One region of the Clostridium zhoujianii genome, then DNA from elsewhere that is predicted to be linked to it. Evidence: predicted binding sites of a transcription regulator. Region 1 holds the regulator's gene; each other region holds the start of a gene.
What was found. Region 1 encodes Rex, which represses fermentation and respiration genes when NADH is low (regulators of the CRP and FNR family bind a similar motif). Its sites were predicted from a motif close to ATTGTTAANNNNTTAACAAT; they were not measured.
Positions count from the first base shown of each region.

Region 2: adhE (bifunctional acetaldehyde-CoA/alcohol dehydrogenase) is a predicted target of Rex. The motif match lies at 3,251-3,270, and genes of this name have one in related genera.
Region 3: ACSYT2_RS18105 (YeeE/YedE family protein) is a predicted target of Rex. The motif match lies at 1,906-1,925, and genes of this name have one in related genera.

Region 1 is NZ_JBPUTF010000003.1:166,635-171,744, forward strand. It holds gene ACSYT2_RS15575 (heavy metal translocating P-type ATPase) at 1-534, shown strand, start outside; gene ACSYT2_RS15580 (phosphatase PAP2 family protein) at 620-1,450, opposite strand; gene ACSYT2_RS15585 (manganese efflux pump MntP) at 1,786-2,352, shown strand; gene ACSYT2_RS15590 (redox-sensing transcriptional repressor Rex) at 2,533-3,171, shown strand; gene ACSYT2_RS15595 (short-chain-enoyl-CoA hydratase) at 3,444-4,229, shown strand; gene ACSYT2_RS15600 (acyl-CoA dehydrogenase) at 4,265-5,110, shown strand, end outside.
Region 2 is NZ_JBPUTF010000002.1:6,586-11,695, reverse strand. It holds gene ACSYT2_RS13740 (MJ1433 family protein) at 1-340, shown strand, start outside; gene ACSYT2_RS13735 (patatin-like phospholipase family protein) at 341-1,183, opposite strand; gene ACSYT2_RS13730 (carbohydrate-binding family 9-like protein) at 1,361-1,999, opposite strand; gene ACSYT2_RS13725 (hypothetical protein) at 2,131-2,967, opposite strand; gene adhE (bifunctional acetaldehyde-CoA/alcohol dehydrogenase) at 3,350-5,110, shown strand, end outside.
Region 3 is NZ_JBPUTF010000006.1:87,481-92,590, forward strand. It holds gene ACSYT2_RS18100 (APC family permease) at 1-495, opposite strand, end outside; gene ACSYT2_RS18105 (YeeE/YedE family protein) at 603-1,856, opposite strand; gene ACSYT2_RS18110 (FAD-dependent oxidoreductase) at 1,973-3,673, opposite strand; gene ACSYT2_RS18115 (LysR substrate-binding domain-containing protein) at 3,880-4,773, shown strand; gene ACSYT2_RS18120 (DUF1858 domain-containing protein) at 4,820-5,002, opposite strand; gene ACSYT2_RS18125 (adenylosuccinate synthase) at 5,094-5,110, opposite strand, start outside.

The DNA.
Region 1 (5,110 bases):
GAAGATTCAAAGAGGGCAATACAGGAATTAAAAAGAATAGGTGTAAAAAAGACAGTAATGCTTACTGGTGATAATAAGAAGGTTGCAGATAAGGTAGCTAAAGAGTTAGGTTTAGATGAAGTATATTCTGAATTATTACCAACAGATAAAGTTGATAAAGTTGAAGAATTATTAAAAGAAAAGTCTATAAAAGGAAAACTTGCATTTGTTGGAGATGGAATAAATGATGCACCAGTTTTAGCTAGAGCAGATATAGGTGTTGCTATGGGTGGAATTGGATCAGATGCAGCTATTGAGGCAGCAGACGTTGTACTGATGAGGGATACTCCATCAGCTTTAGCCGAAGCAGTTACCATTGGTAGAAAAACAAATAAAATTTTATGGCAAAATATAATTTTCTCATTAGGAGTAAAATGTTTTGTACTTATATTAAGTGCAATAGGACTTGCTAATATGTGGGAAGGTGTATTTGCAGATGTAGGTGTTACTTTACTTGCTGTACTAAATTCAATGAGAGCACTTAAATCTAAATAAGTTAGATAGGACTTTATAGGGTCTAGAACAGTTATTTTAATATATATTAGAATAACTGTTCTTTTTTATAGAGATTAAATGATATTTATCTATTTAGTTTTAGCCTTATAAAAATAAGAGGAGCTAAAACTATAGCATATAAAGTTATAGCAAAATATTTTACAAATGAAATTAGTAATGAGCTATTAAATATAGAGAAGATAAAATAGATAATTAAGGCACCAGTTAAACCGATAAAGATCTTTTTAATATTGTTAGATTTAGATCCATTAGGATTATAACCTATAAATTCATCTTCTATATAAATTCCTAGTACTAAAGCAGAAAAAGATCCAATAGCCTTATATAAATCATTACTAGGGAATAATAATCCAATAGATAGGAAAGCAACTAGGGATATAATTAGTATAAAAATACCTTTGTTTAAATAGGTATTAAATATTTTATTTGAAATAATCACAGATATAATACCTAATAAAGTTCCTACAAAAACATCAATTGGCCAGTGAACACCAAAATAGAGCCTTGATAGTGGTACCAAAATAATCATTAGTATTCCAAAGGTCCAAAGCCATTTATTTTTAAATTTACTCATAAGTAAAGTAAAAGATGTTGCGTTTCCCTGGGAGTGACCAGAAGGGAAGGAGGACCCAGTTGCAGTACTGACATGTGAACTAATAATTCCTTCCACACCAATAGGGCGAGGTGAATTAAAAAATCCTTTAATAGAATTGTTTAAAGAAAAAGAGAATATAACCCCATATAAAAATCTATATCCAAGTTTTTTATCATAACACCAAAAGAGAATTATAGATACAAATATCCCTAGTGTTTGTGCACCACTGTAGGTTACTATAGTGAAAAATACATCTAAAAATTCATTAGAAAATTGTTGGATAAATTTAATTATTTCCACAAATACCTCCTTATAGATCCTAATAATAGATATTATATATTATTAGGGATAAAAAATCATTTACTAAATAGCTCAAGCTTATTGACTCCAACTATATAAAAAGGATATAATAATGGAATATATTGTGTTTTCAAACATAAGGGAGTAGCATGCAGGACTATGTGCTGTGATAAAGTCAACATACTGATGAGGTTTCATCTGGCTTTATATTAAATTGTGAGACTTATGTATAACGGGTAGGATTACGTTATACATAGGTCTTACTTTTTTTATTGCATTATTGTTTATTAAGGCAATAAATTGACCAAACTATATATGATATTTGGAGGGATACTATGAACATAATATCAATTTTCCTTATTGGACTTGGACTATCTATGGATGCATTTGCAGTAGCATTGACAATTGGAATGAATACTAAAAAGGCTGATAAATTTAAGATGGCGTTAAAGTCTGCATTTTATTTTGGAGGATTCCAAGGATTAATGCCTTTTATAGGATGGGCCCTTGGGATAAGATTTAGTGATTATATACAAAAGGTGGATCATTGGATAGCTTTCATTTTATTAAGTATTGTAGGCGGTAAGATGCTTATAGAAGCAATTAAATGCGGTGGTGATGATGAAGAGGAGAAGGAGTGTTGTAATAAAAGGTTTGTAATTTTAGCTATCGCAACAAGTATTGATGCACTTGCTGTTGGTGTGAGCTTTGCATTCTTAAATGTTAATATAGTATCAAGTGTGTTAGTTATAGGCATTACAACATTTATTTTAAGCATAATAGCAGTATACATAGGGGATGTTTTAGGAAAGTTATTCAGAACTAAGGCTGAGATTTTAGGGGGAGCTATTCTTATAATTATAGGAATTAAAATATTAATAGAGCATCTTTTTAATGTGTAAGAAATGATAAAGAGTAATTAATGTAGAAATTTATAATTATTTTAGAATAAATATTATTTGAAGAAAATAATAGATTAACAATAAAGATTTATGTTAATATAATAATAGATACATTTTTATGTAATTATTAACAAAACAACTTTGCTAAAAAGACTAGAAGAAAAGAGGAGAAGATACAGTATGGAAAAGAAGAAGAATATTTCTATGGCTGTTATTAAGAGATTGCCTAAATATCATAGATATCTTAAAGAATTAATGAAAAATGATGTAGATAGAATTTCTTCTAAGGAGCTTGGAGAGAAGATTGGATTTACAGCATCTCAAATACGTCAAGATTTAAATTGCTTTGGAGACTTCGGTCAACAGGGATATGGGTATAATATAAGAGATTTATATAGTCAAATTAGTACAATACTTGGATTAGATAAAGAGTACAGTACAATTATAGTTGGAGCCGGAAACATAGGGCAAGCAATTGCTAACTATAATTTTGAAAAGCTTGGATTTGAGCTATCAGGAATTTTTGATGCAAACCCAAAACTTGTAGGGATTAAAATTAGAGATATAGAAATCAAAGAGATAGATACTTTAAGATTATTCCTAAAGGAACATAAAATTGATATAGGAATAATCTGTGTGCCTAAGATAAATGCACAGAAGGTATGTGATGAAATGGTTCAAGGTGGGGTAAAAGGAATATGGAACTTTGCACCGGTTGACTTATCAGTGCCAGAAGATGTTAAGGTTGAAAATGTACACTTAAGCGAAAGTTTAATGACATTAATTTATCAACTACATACAAATGAAGAAGAAAATTAGCATATATACCCTGTATAATGCTTATAAAATTAACATAAAATCACAATTTATATGTTGCCAAAAACTAAATAAGGACTTATAATTATAATTGAAGTGGAAAACTTCAATTATTTTTTTATCTAACTTTGTTATAATATTAACAATTTTGATGAAATAAATATTAAGTTTTCATAAAAAATACAAGTCCTATCTGGATTATATTGAATAATAAAGGATAGTTTGTAAATAAAGCAGTAAGCAAAATAAGGATATAAATAAGGAGGACAAAAGGCATGGAATTAAAGAACGTAATTCTTGAAAAAGAAGATCACTTAGCTATTGTAACTATCAATAGACCAAAGGCATTAAACGCTCTAAATTCAGAAACTTTAAAAGACCTTGACACAGTCATTGCAAATTTAGAAGAGGATAACAACATTTATGCTGTAATTTTAACTGGGGCAGGAGAAAAATCTTTTGTAGCAGGTGCTGATATAGCTGAAATGAAGGATCTAAACGAAGAAGAGGGAAAGGCTTTTGGAATACTTGGAAATAATGTATTTAGAAGACTTGAAAACTTAAGCAAGCCAGTAATAGCTGCAATATCAGGATTCGCTCTTGGTGGTGGTTGTGAATTAGCAATGGCATGTGATATAAGAATTGCTTCAGAAAAAGCTAAATTTGCTCAACCAGAAGCAGGACTTGGAATAACTCCAGGTTTTGGTGGTACTCAAAGATTACCAAGAATAGTAGGCTTAGGTAAGGCTAAAGAAATGATATATACATGTGCTATGGTTAAGGCTGATGAAGCTTTGAGAATAGGTTTAGTAAATAAAGTTGTACCTTTAGAAAACCTTATGGAAGAAGCAAAAGCTATGGCTTCGGCAATAATAGCTAATGCTCCAATAGCAGTTAAGTTATGTAAAGATGCAATTAATAGAGGAATGCAAGTAGATATAGATAAAGCAATTGTAATTGAAGCAGAAGACTTTGGAAAATGCTTTAGTTCAGAAGATCAAACTGAAGGAATGACAGCTTTCTTAGAAAGAAGAGCAGAAAAGAACTTCCAAAACAAATAAATTGTTTTTTTGAAATATAAGGAGGGTTAAATTAAATGAATTTCCAATTAACTAGAGAACAAGAATTAGTACAACAAATGGTTAGAGAATTCGCAGTAAATGAAGTTAAGCCAATAGCTGCAGAAATCGATGAAACAGAAAGATTCCCAATGGAAAATGTAGAAAAAATGGCCAAGCTAGGAATGCTTGGAATACCTTTCGCTAAAGAAAACGGTGGGGCAGGCGGAGATGTTCTTTCATACATAATTGCTGTAGAAGAATTATCAAAGGTTTGTGGAACAACAGGAGTTATCCTTTCAGCACATACATCATTATGTGCATCTGTAATAAACGAACATGGTACTCCAGCTCAAAAAGAAAAGTATTTAGCTGATCTTTGTACAGGTAAAAAGTTAGGTGCTTTTGGTTTAACTGAGCCAGGTGCTGGAACAGATGCTGCTGGACAACAAACAACTGCAGTATTAGATGGAGATAATTATATATTAAATGGTTCAAAGATATTCATAACAAATGGTGGAGTTGCTGAGACTTTCATAATATTTGCTATGACAGATAAGAGCCAAGGAACTAGGGGTATTTCTGCATTCATCGTAGAAAAGTCATTCCCTGGATTCTCAGTAGGTAAGCATGAGGATAAGATGGGAATTAGAGCATCTTCAACTACTGAATTAGTTATGGAAAACTGTATAGTACCAAAGGAAAACCTAATTGGTAAAGAAGGTAAGGGATTTGGTATTGCAATGAAGACTCTTGATGGTGGTAGAATTGGTATCGCTGCTCAAGCATTAGGAATTGCAGAAGGCGCATTTGAAGAAGCTGTTAATTATATGAAAGAAAGAAAGCAATTTGGTAGATCACTTTCAGCATTCCAAGGACTACAA
Region 2 (5,110 bases), on a different contig from region 1:
TTATAATTGTACTTTGCATATAGATAAGGCGGATATACTTGAAGTATATGGCTTGTTGAAGGATAATAAAGAGAGTTTTCTAAGGTTTATAGAAAATCCATATTTAAGTGAGCATGATATATTTACAGATTTATTACAATCTGCAATTCACTTACATAGTGAGATAAAAATCAGATCTAGAAATGGGGAACTTTCAAAGGAAGACATAAACCATTTAAGGATTGATATACTAAGGTTGTATAAATATCTATCTAAAGAATGGGTAGTTTATATGAAATACATTGAAAAAGAATACCCATTCTTATATACATTTGCTTTAGAACATATGCCATTTGCATAATTAATCAAAAAGCTTTTTAATTTCTTCTATTTTTTCAATACCCATTTTATATCCATTATTATAACCTGCTCTAATTTTATCAAGATCTTTTTCAAAGCTTTCAACAGCTTGGTCTAGAGTAGGTCTTATAATTATAGCTTTACCCTGAGATTCTAATTCTTCACAAAATTTAACAGTTTTATTATAATGATTATGTCTAGTTAATAGTGGATCTTTTAAGTTAGGATATTTTCTTTTAAGTAATTTAGAGACAATAACATTACCCTTGCTTAGCTCTTTAGTATATTCCTTTGGTCTTGTTAGGATTATTAAGTGTTTTTCATTACCATCTTCAATGGATTTTCTTATTGGAATAGGATCGCAAATACCACCATCATAATAGTAGTTATTATTAATCTTGATAGCAGGAAAAAACATAGGAATAGCACATGTAGCTCTAAGCATCAAACATTTATCATCCAAATCTTTTACATCTAAATATTCACTCTTGCCCGTGATGGCATTAGTTACACCAACTAAAGCTTTTCCGTCATATTTCTTGAAAGTATCCATATCAAAAGGATTTAGCTTATTTGGTATTTCATCAAATACAAAATCTAATCCAAAGATACTTCTACATTTAAAAAAATTTCCAAAACCAAGATATCTTTTATCATGGCGATAATTTTCTAATACTTCTAAATTTCGTTTCTTCTGCTTCGAAAGGTAGGAAACACCATTAGTTATTCCTGCAGAAACTCCTATACAATATGGAAACATAATATCATTATCTAATAGGGCATCCATTACACCTGCACTGAAAATAGGTCTAAAGGTACCACCTTCTAAAATTAAACCTGGCATATATCCTCCTATAAATTAAATTCAATACTAGAAATTATATACTTAAATTGGTATAAGTACAATAATTAGTACCATATTCATGATAAATAAGCAGGTTATAGTATATATAATTGCATAAGTATGTTAATAAATAAAAAGAATATGGCTATAAGCCATATCCTTTTTATCTTTAATAATTTATTCAAAAATAATTTCTTTGAAAAATTCTGGCATATGAAAGGCTGGAACTGGATTATCTATATTAGCCCAAGTACCAAAGTGAGGAATAAGTGTTTCATCCCCACATTTTGAGAAATTAGCTTTCAATATTTTACCGGATTTTACTTCAAAGTCTTTAAAGAAATCTTTGATAAACACAAATGGAATTTTATATTCTATAGTCCAAGGTTTGAAATTATCGAAGTCTCTATAGTTATCATCTGTAACATCTGCTTTGATTTCAAAGTAGTTAGGGTTAATATAATTCATATAATGTCTTTCAGGTGGTCTATTATCAAGTTGAAGAAGTAAGGTACCTCTTGCAGTAATTTCAAAATTAAAGTATCGATCATCAGTCTCTGGTTCAGGAAGGAAGAAGAATTCTACACAACTATCAAACCAAGAAGGTCCATTAAATTCTTTAGTTTCAATTCTAACTTGTTTTTCACAGGATTTGAACTTTACTAATATCTCATCTTGTGTATAACATAATTTTACCTCTGTCTCAGGCTTGTACCCAGTTTCATCCCAAGGATAATTTTCGATTCTAATTGGCTCTATATCATCCCAAAAATTCTTATTTAAGTTGGTATCACTAATTTTCTTTATAACATACATAATTTTTACACCTCATTTATGATATTTCTAAAATTTTGAAATCATTTCAATTATATCATAATATATGAAAATGATAATACCATATATGTAAATGTTTTAAGTGACATAATTCGGTTGATTTTATAGTATAATTATAATGAAAGAGTATGGAGAATATCTTCAAAAATAAAAGTATCTGCTATAGAAAGTAATAACATTTCAGTATAGTAAGGATAATTCGCCATCTTACTTCCTGCCCAAAGTCTTTTTGATATTTCTTTTAAAATTTCATTCATTAGGTAATAACAATATTTTTCATTAATAAATAAGTTTTTATCATTGTTATAGATAAATCTTTTATCATAATTGTTGTCTTCATAAGAAGACTTATAGATATTCATATTTTTAAGTCTTATCAAAGTAGGCATATCAAATGCACTAAGTTTAGAATTCCTACCTTGAGGTATAATAAAGAAATTTTTACTAGCCTCTGTTTTTAAGAGAATCCAATTAAGGGCATAGGCTACTCTAGAATCATATATTATAAATTCAGAAGGCGATATAAAATGTAATGCTTTAGTTGTACTAGAGATTTTATCGAAACTAATAGAACAATCTTCTTTATAAGAATCTTGACTTTTATGAATTCTCTCATATAACCCCTCTGATTTAATTCCTCTAATTCCGCCCCAACCTTTAATAATCCATATATAATATGATGTCAAAACTTCTTTATTTTTAGTTTTACTTATTTTATTATGTATAAAATTTTTCATTAAAGAATTTCTATCAAAATAATTCTGAGTTTTAAGAAGTTTGTTATATTCTGTTTTAGTAAATAAGTTCAACTTTAAGCCAGTCTTTAATTCTTCATCTGTTGGAGTTTCCCATGTATATAGCTCATGGAGTTTGTCTTTAAAAGGGAATAAATACTCAGCAATCTTATCTATATTAAATGAGTAGGATTTATTTTTTATTTCAATATTCATGTTACCTCCTAATATAATCTTTTTGATTATTGTAACATTTATATAGGAAATTATATATTTTTAAAGTATGGAAGGTAAGTTAAATAAAGCTTTTACATTAAAAAATAAGAAAGATAAATAATTTTATAACATACAGGTAATAATACAATAAGAATTACTTCATTATAAAAACTTATGTAAATGTTATAATAGATAGGATATACTGTAAAATACCAAAAAAGTTACAAAATATACACAAATTTAGGAGGATAATTTAAATAAATTAAATTTATTTAGAAAAAAGATTGACAAAAAATAAACGATGTTATAAAATAAACTTGTACCAAGAATGGTAAATTTAATCACTATTGATTTAATATATATATTTTAGGAGGAAGAAAGAATGAAAGTTACAAATGCACAAGAATTAACAACAAGAATTCAACAATTAAGAGAAGCACAAAAGGTATTTGCAACATATACTCAAGAACAAGTAGATGAGATTTTCAGACAAGCAGCAATGGCAGCTAACAACGCAAGAATTAAACTTGCTAAGCTTGCGGTAGAAGAAAGTGGAATGGGAATAGTAGAAGATAAAGTTATAAAGAATCACTTTGCAGCAGAATATATATATAATCAATACAAGGACATGAAAACTTGTGGTGTTATCGAAAAAGATAATACATTTGGTATAACTAAAGTAGCGGAACCAATTGGAGTTATAGCTGCTATAGTTCCAACTACAAATCCAACATCAACAGCAATATTTAAGACATTAATAGCATTAAAAACAAGAAATGCAATAATTATAAGTCCACATCCAAGAGCTAAAAAGGCTACGATTGAGGCTGCTAAGATAGTTTTAGATGCAGCAGTTAAAGCTGGAGCTCCAGAAGGAATCATAGCTTGGATAGATCAACCATCAGTTGAATTATCACAAAATGTCATGAGAGAATCAGATATAATACTAGCTACAGGTGGTCCTGCAATGGTTAAGTCAGCGTACTCATCAGGAAGACCAGCTTTAGGAGTTGGAGCAGGAAATACTCCAGCAATAATTGATGAAACAGCTCATATAAAGATGGCTGTAAACTCAATTTTACTTTCAAAAACTTTCGATAACGGTGTTATCTGTGCATCAGAGCAAAGTATCTTAGTTTTAGATGAAGTATATGATGAAGTTAAGAGAGAATTAGACGCTAGAGGAGCATATATCCTTAAAGGCGAAGAAATAGATAAGGTAAGAAAAATTATACTAAATGAAAAGGGCGGTTTAAATGCTGACATGGTTGGTCAATCTGCTTATAAGATTGCTAAGATGGCAGGAGTTACTGTTCCAGAATCAGCTAAGGTTTTAGTTGGAGAAGTTGAATCAGTTGAATTAGAAGAGCCATTCTCACATGAGAAGTTATCACCAGTACTTGCAATGTATAGAGTTAAATCCTTCGATGAAGCACTAACAAAGGCCTGCAGATTAATAGAATTAGGTGGTATGGGTCATACTTCAATACTTTACACAGACCAAATAAAATCAGCTGATAGAATAGCAGCCTTTGGAGCAGCTATGAAGACAGCAAGAACATTAATAAATATGCCAGCATCTCAAGGGGCTATTGGAGATATATATAATTTCAGATTAGCGCCATCATTAACACTTGGTTGTGGATCATGGGGTGGAAACTCAGTTTCAGAAAACGTTGGTCCTAAGCATTTAATTAACATTAAGAGTGTTGCTGAGAGGAGAGAAAATATGCTTTGGTTTAGAGTTCCAGAAAAGACTTACTTTAAATATGGTTGCTTACCAATAGCTCTTCAAGAGTTACAAGATATGGGTAAGAAAAAAGTATTCATAGTTACAGATAGAGTATTAGCCGAAATTGGATACACAGATAAAATTACAAGTGTTTTAGAAGATTTAAAAATAGATTTTAGAATTTTCTCAGATGTTGAACCAGATCCAACATTAAAGTCAGCTAAAGCTGGGGCAGCAGCAATGCTTTCTTATAAGCCAGATGTAGTGCTTGCATTAGGTGGAGGTTCACCAATGGATGCAGCTAAAATTATGTGGGTTATGTATGAACATCCAGAAGTTGCTTTTGAAGATTTAGCAATGAGATTTATGGATATAAGAAAGAGAGTTTATAAGTTCCCAACTATGGGTGAA
Region 3 (5,110 bases), on a different contig from region 1:
TATTATTGCATTTTGTACCTTACTACTTTCCTTTAATCCCTTTATATTTAAATAAGCAAAAGCTAAGATAACTATAGTAGATGTAAGAATATCCCCTATATATACATCATATCCTGCTACATTATATAGGTATCCAAATTCTAATATACCTCCAAATAACTTCTTAATAACTAATGGGAAAGCAGTAGCATTTAAAGGGATCATAGTGAAGTATGCTAATGTAAGGAACCAACCTACTATAAAGCCATGCTTCTTCCCTAAATTATTATATGTATATGAAAATTCTCCCCCCTCTTCATTCTGAGTACTCATCATTACCTCATAGTTTCTTTCTATAATCACAATACATAATGTTCCTAAAATTAATCCTATAGCTGTATTTATAACTCCTGCTTCCTTCAAGAATTTTGTTCCTGGAAGCATAAATGATCCCCATCCAATAATTCCACCAACTACAATGGAAAATACATCTAACTTACTAAGATATTTCTTCATACTTACTACCTACTTTATTTTATATTTAGTAAAGAAAACCTATGTGGAGAACTCCACATAGGTCTATATTAATAACAACAGGTTCATTTTATAAAAAGAGTGATGACTTATGCAGGTATATTAAACTTCTTAACTAACTTAACCCCTACTAATCCCCCAACAACAAGTGCTACTAAGAACACCCATCCTGATAAAGATAGGTTAGCTATTCCTGAGAATAAAGCACCAACATTACATCCACCTGCAAGCTTCGCTCCATATCCCATAAGTATACCAGCTAGTCCATAAAATGCAACATCTTTAGCCTTAAAGTTTATATTGAATTTCCACTTTCCAGCTAATAACATACAAATAGCTGCTCCTAATATAATACCAATATTTCTTACTGAAACTGGATCACTTAATATTCCACTATTAACAACTTTAACACTTCCCTTAAATGCTTCTACAGCACCAAAGTCAAAACCTAACTTACTAAATAACCAAACTCCCCAATGAGTATATGGTCCTGATGCACCCCAACTTGACTTAGTTGTGTTAATTATAAATATAAATACTATTGCTAATAAAGTTGCTCCAGTAAAGAATGACCATCTTTGAATAAATAACTTATGATAAGTTTTGTAACTAAATACTTTAAACTCTTTATCTTCTTCAACTTCTTTTTCCCAATCTTGATACTCTTCTGCTACATAAGTACCAGCTTTCTTTCTCTTACCTTCATACATCTTAACAACAAAATATAATCCTAATAATAGTAGTAAAGAAACTAATACAGCACCAACATATCCAAAAGTATCTGGTAAATACACAGTAACACCATTCTCATATAAGAAAGTCTTCTTTAATGATGGTAAATGCCATGTTCCAAGCATGCCACCTATGCAGAAGAATATTAATACTATTAAACCTCTTCCTGAACCTTCACCAGTATCAGATAATGTACCTGAAGCACATCCTCCACCAATTATCATACCAATCCCAAATAATATACCACCTAATATGAATCCTATAGTAATTGCAGAAACACTTCCTGTACCAGGAATAGTTATTGCATCCTTAGCAGCTCTAAAAGCAGCTTCTGCACCACCTTGTGCTGCTGCATAATGAATTCCAGCTGCACCTATTACTGTAATAGCAAACATAAATAATAATGCCTTCGTTAAGCTTCCATCACCAGTCATTGATATCTTTCTAACTCCACCAGCGAAACCAAATCTTGATCTTTGTAATATGTATCCTAACATCAATCCTGTAATTAAGAATAATGCTAAATTACTTTTATCTGCATATTTAGTAATTATAAATGTAGTAATTGCAGCTATAATTCCAACTCCGATAAATACTTGTCCTTTTTTCATAGTATCCTCCTTAGTATTTTAATTTATATAAAAGCTTATAACTTTTCATATTGTTTGTTATTTATCAATCATACCTTTCCAATTTTAAGAGCCCCTATAATAGGCTCTACATTTTATTAATCAAAATTATAATCTGTAACTATTTTTTCTCTTCCAGTTATCATATCATTGTAATATTCATAGAAACTTATTCCCATAAATCCACCTGAAACATTATAAATATTATCGAACCCTAAATGACCTAATGCTAATGACGCATTATAACTTCTTTGTGCACTTCTACAATGTAAGTATACTGGTATATCCTTAGGTATTTCATTTACTCTATCTCTTAATTGACTTAACGGAATATTTTTTGCACCAATAATATGACCTAATTCATATTCATCTTCTTCCCTAACATCTATTATGTATCCATTGTTTTTAACTAAATTTCTTACCTCATGAACATATACTTGCTTAAATGTCCCTTGAAGAATATTAGTAGCTACTAATGCTGCATGATTAACAACATCTTTTGCTGTCCCAAATGGCGGTGCATAACATAATTCTAAATCAGCTAAATCATAAACAGTTCCACCAAATTTAATTAATGTAGCTACTACATCTATCCTCTTATCAGCGTTTCCTCTTCCTATTGCTTGAGCACCAAGTACTCTCCCTGTAGGTACTTCAAATATTAATTTAAAATGAAGTGGCTCACTTCCTGGCATTAACCCAACTTTATCTTGGGGTATTACTCTAACAACTTCATAATTAATGTTCATATTTAGAGCTTTTATCAGTCCCTCTGTCAATCCTGTAGATGCCCCATTATAATCAAAAACTTGAATACATGATGAACCAATATATCCTGTATTTCTAACAGGTAGTCCATGAATATGATTAGCTACTGATCTTGCTTGCTTCTGAGCTGGTCCTGCAAGTGGAAGCTTAGTTACTGTGTTTGTTAATGCATTATGCACTTCTATAGCATCTCCTACTGCATATATGTCTTTATCATTTGTCATATAATTAGTATTAACCTTTATAGCTCCAGTTTGTCCTATTTCTAATCCTGCTTCTCTAGCTAGGTCAGTCTCTGGTATAACCCCTATTGCCATAACTACAGCATCTGATTCTATTTTCTTTCCTGACTCTAGTACAACTAAATTCTTTTCAAATGAATTAACCTTGTCACCAACAATAAGATTTATTCCATTGTCATACATAGCCTTATGTAATACTTGTACCATATCATAGTCAAATGGCTTCATTATTTGATTCATTGCTTCTACTAAAGTAACATCATATCCTGCTTCTTTTAAGTTTTCAGCAACTTCAACCCCTATGAATCCACCACCTATAACAGTTATCTTCTTACTGTTGTTACCTTTTATAAAGAAATTTAGTTTAGCTATATCAACTACATTTCTTACTGTAAATACATTTACTTCATCTATTCCCTTTATAGGCGGTACTATAGCCTTAGCCCCTGGTGAAAGTACTAGTTTATCATAACTCTCGGTGTACTCCTTTCCACTAACTACATTTCTTATCCTTACCTCTTTATTCTTTCTATCTATAGAAACAACTTCACTAAAAACTCTTGCATCTATTTTATATTGACTAAAGAAATTTTCAGGTCTCATTAGCACTAAATCTTCATGATCCTCGATTTTTCCACTTAGATGATATGGTAAGCAACAATTTGAAAATGAAACATTAGGTCCTCTTTCAAACATTATTATTTCATTACTCTCATCTAGTCTTCTAAGTCTAGCTGCAGTTGATGCTCCTCCAGCAACTCCACCTACTATAACTATTTTCTTTCCCATGTATATCCCGCCTCCATTTATTTGAACTAATCAGTATACATTGTTAAATTTTTATCCTTCTCAATAATAACATATGTGAATCCCTTTTCATAATAACAACTCCTTATCCATTATAACTAATCCTTATAACAGCATTTCCTAATTTGACATCCTTTGCATTAGTAATATAGACTATATTTACAATAATACGGTTAGGAAGTGATTATATGAATTTAGTATCTCTACGTTCTTTTTATACTACTGTGAAGTTTAATAGCATTTCTAAGGCAGCAAAGGAATTACATTTAACTCAACCAGGACTTAGTATGCAATTGCAAAGTTTAGAAAATGAAATTGGTGCAAAACTTCTTAATAGAAGTAATAAAGGCGTTGGATTAACAGAGGAGGGATCTCTTGTCTACGAATATGCACATAGCATGCTTTCATTAGAAGATAATTTGCAAATAGATTTGAAAAACCTTAAGAATAAAAAATCTAAATTACTTATTTCTTCATGCAAAAGTATTGGAGAACACATACTTCCTTGTAGTATATATACCTTCAAAGAAATTCATTTTAATATTGATATTTCTATGGAGATAGATAATTCCTCTAATGTCTTGAAGAAACTTATGGACCACACTACTAATATAGCAATAATTCAAGATATGATTGTACCAGATAATATATCTACGATTCCTATAATGTCAGATAGATTAATATTGGTTGGCGGAAAGAATACCAAGAAAAACTCTATATCCCTATCTGAATTAACTTCAATACCTTTAATTTTAAGAGAAGAAGGTTCTGGTATATTAGCTTTATTAGAAAAGTCACTAAAAGAGAATCTTCTAACTTTAAGTAATTTGAACATATTACTTTCTTTAAACTCTTTAGAATCTATTAAATCATCAGTTGCCTCTGGTAGGGGATACTCCTTCTTACCCGAATCTGTTGTAAGTCATGAATTAAGAACTGGTACTCTACAAAAAATTAATATTGAAGAGTTAGATATACCATTTAATTATTACGTTGCTTTTAGAAAAAACTATTTATTTACTGATTATGAAAATAAATTCTTAGATTTTTTAACTTCAAAGAAAAGATGTTTCTGTTATTAAAATAAAAAATTAAAAGGAAGCAAATTGCTTCCTTTTAATTTTTTCATTATTTATTTAATGCTTCCATTAACTCATCTAAATTAAGTCCGTGTACCATAGCAGCTTCTTCTATAGTTTCTGCCTGTGCTGATGGACAGCCAACGCATCCCATACCAAAACTCATTAAAACTTCTGCCTTATCTGGATTTGCCTTAATTACTTCTCCAATTGTCATATCCTTAGTTATCATTCATATCACCTCTTTGTAGCTAATTATAGTTATTGTTCTAAAATAAATTATATTTTATTCTTAATAAAAAGTCTTCTTAAAATATAATAAATTATAGTTCTGTTACTC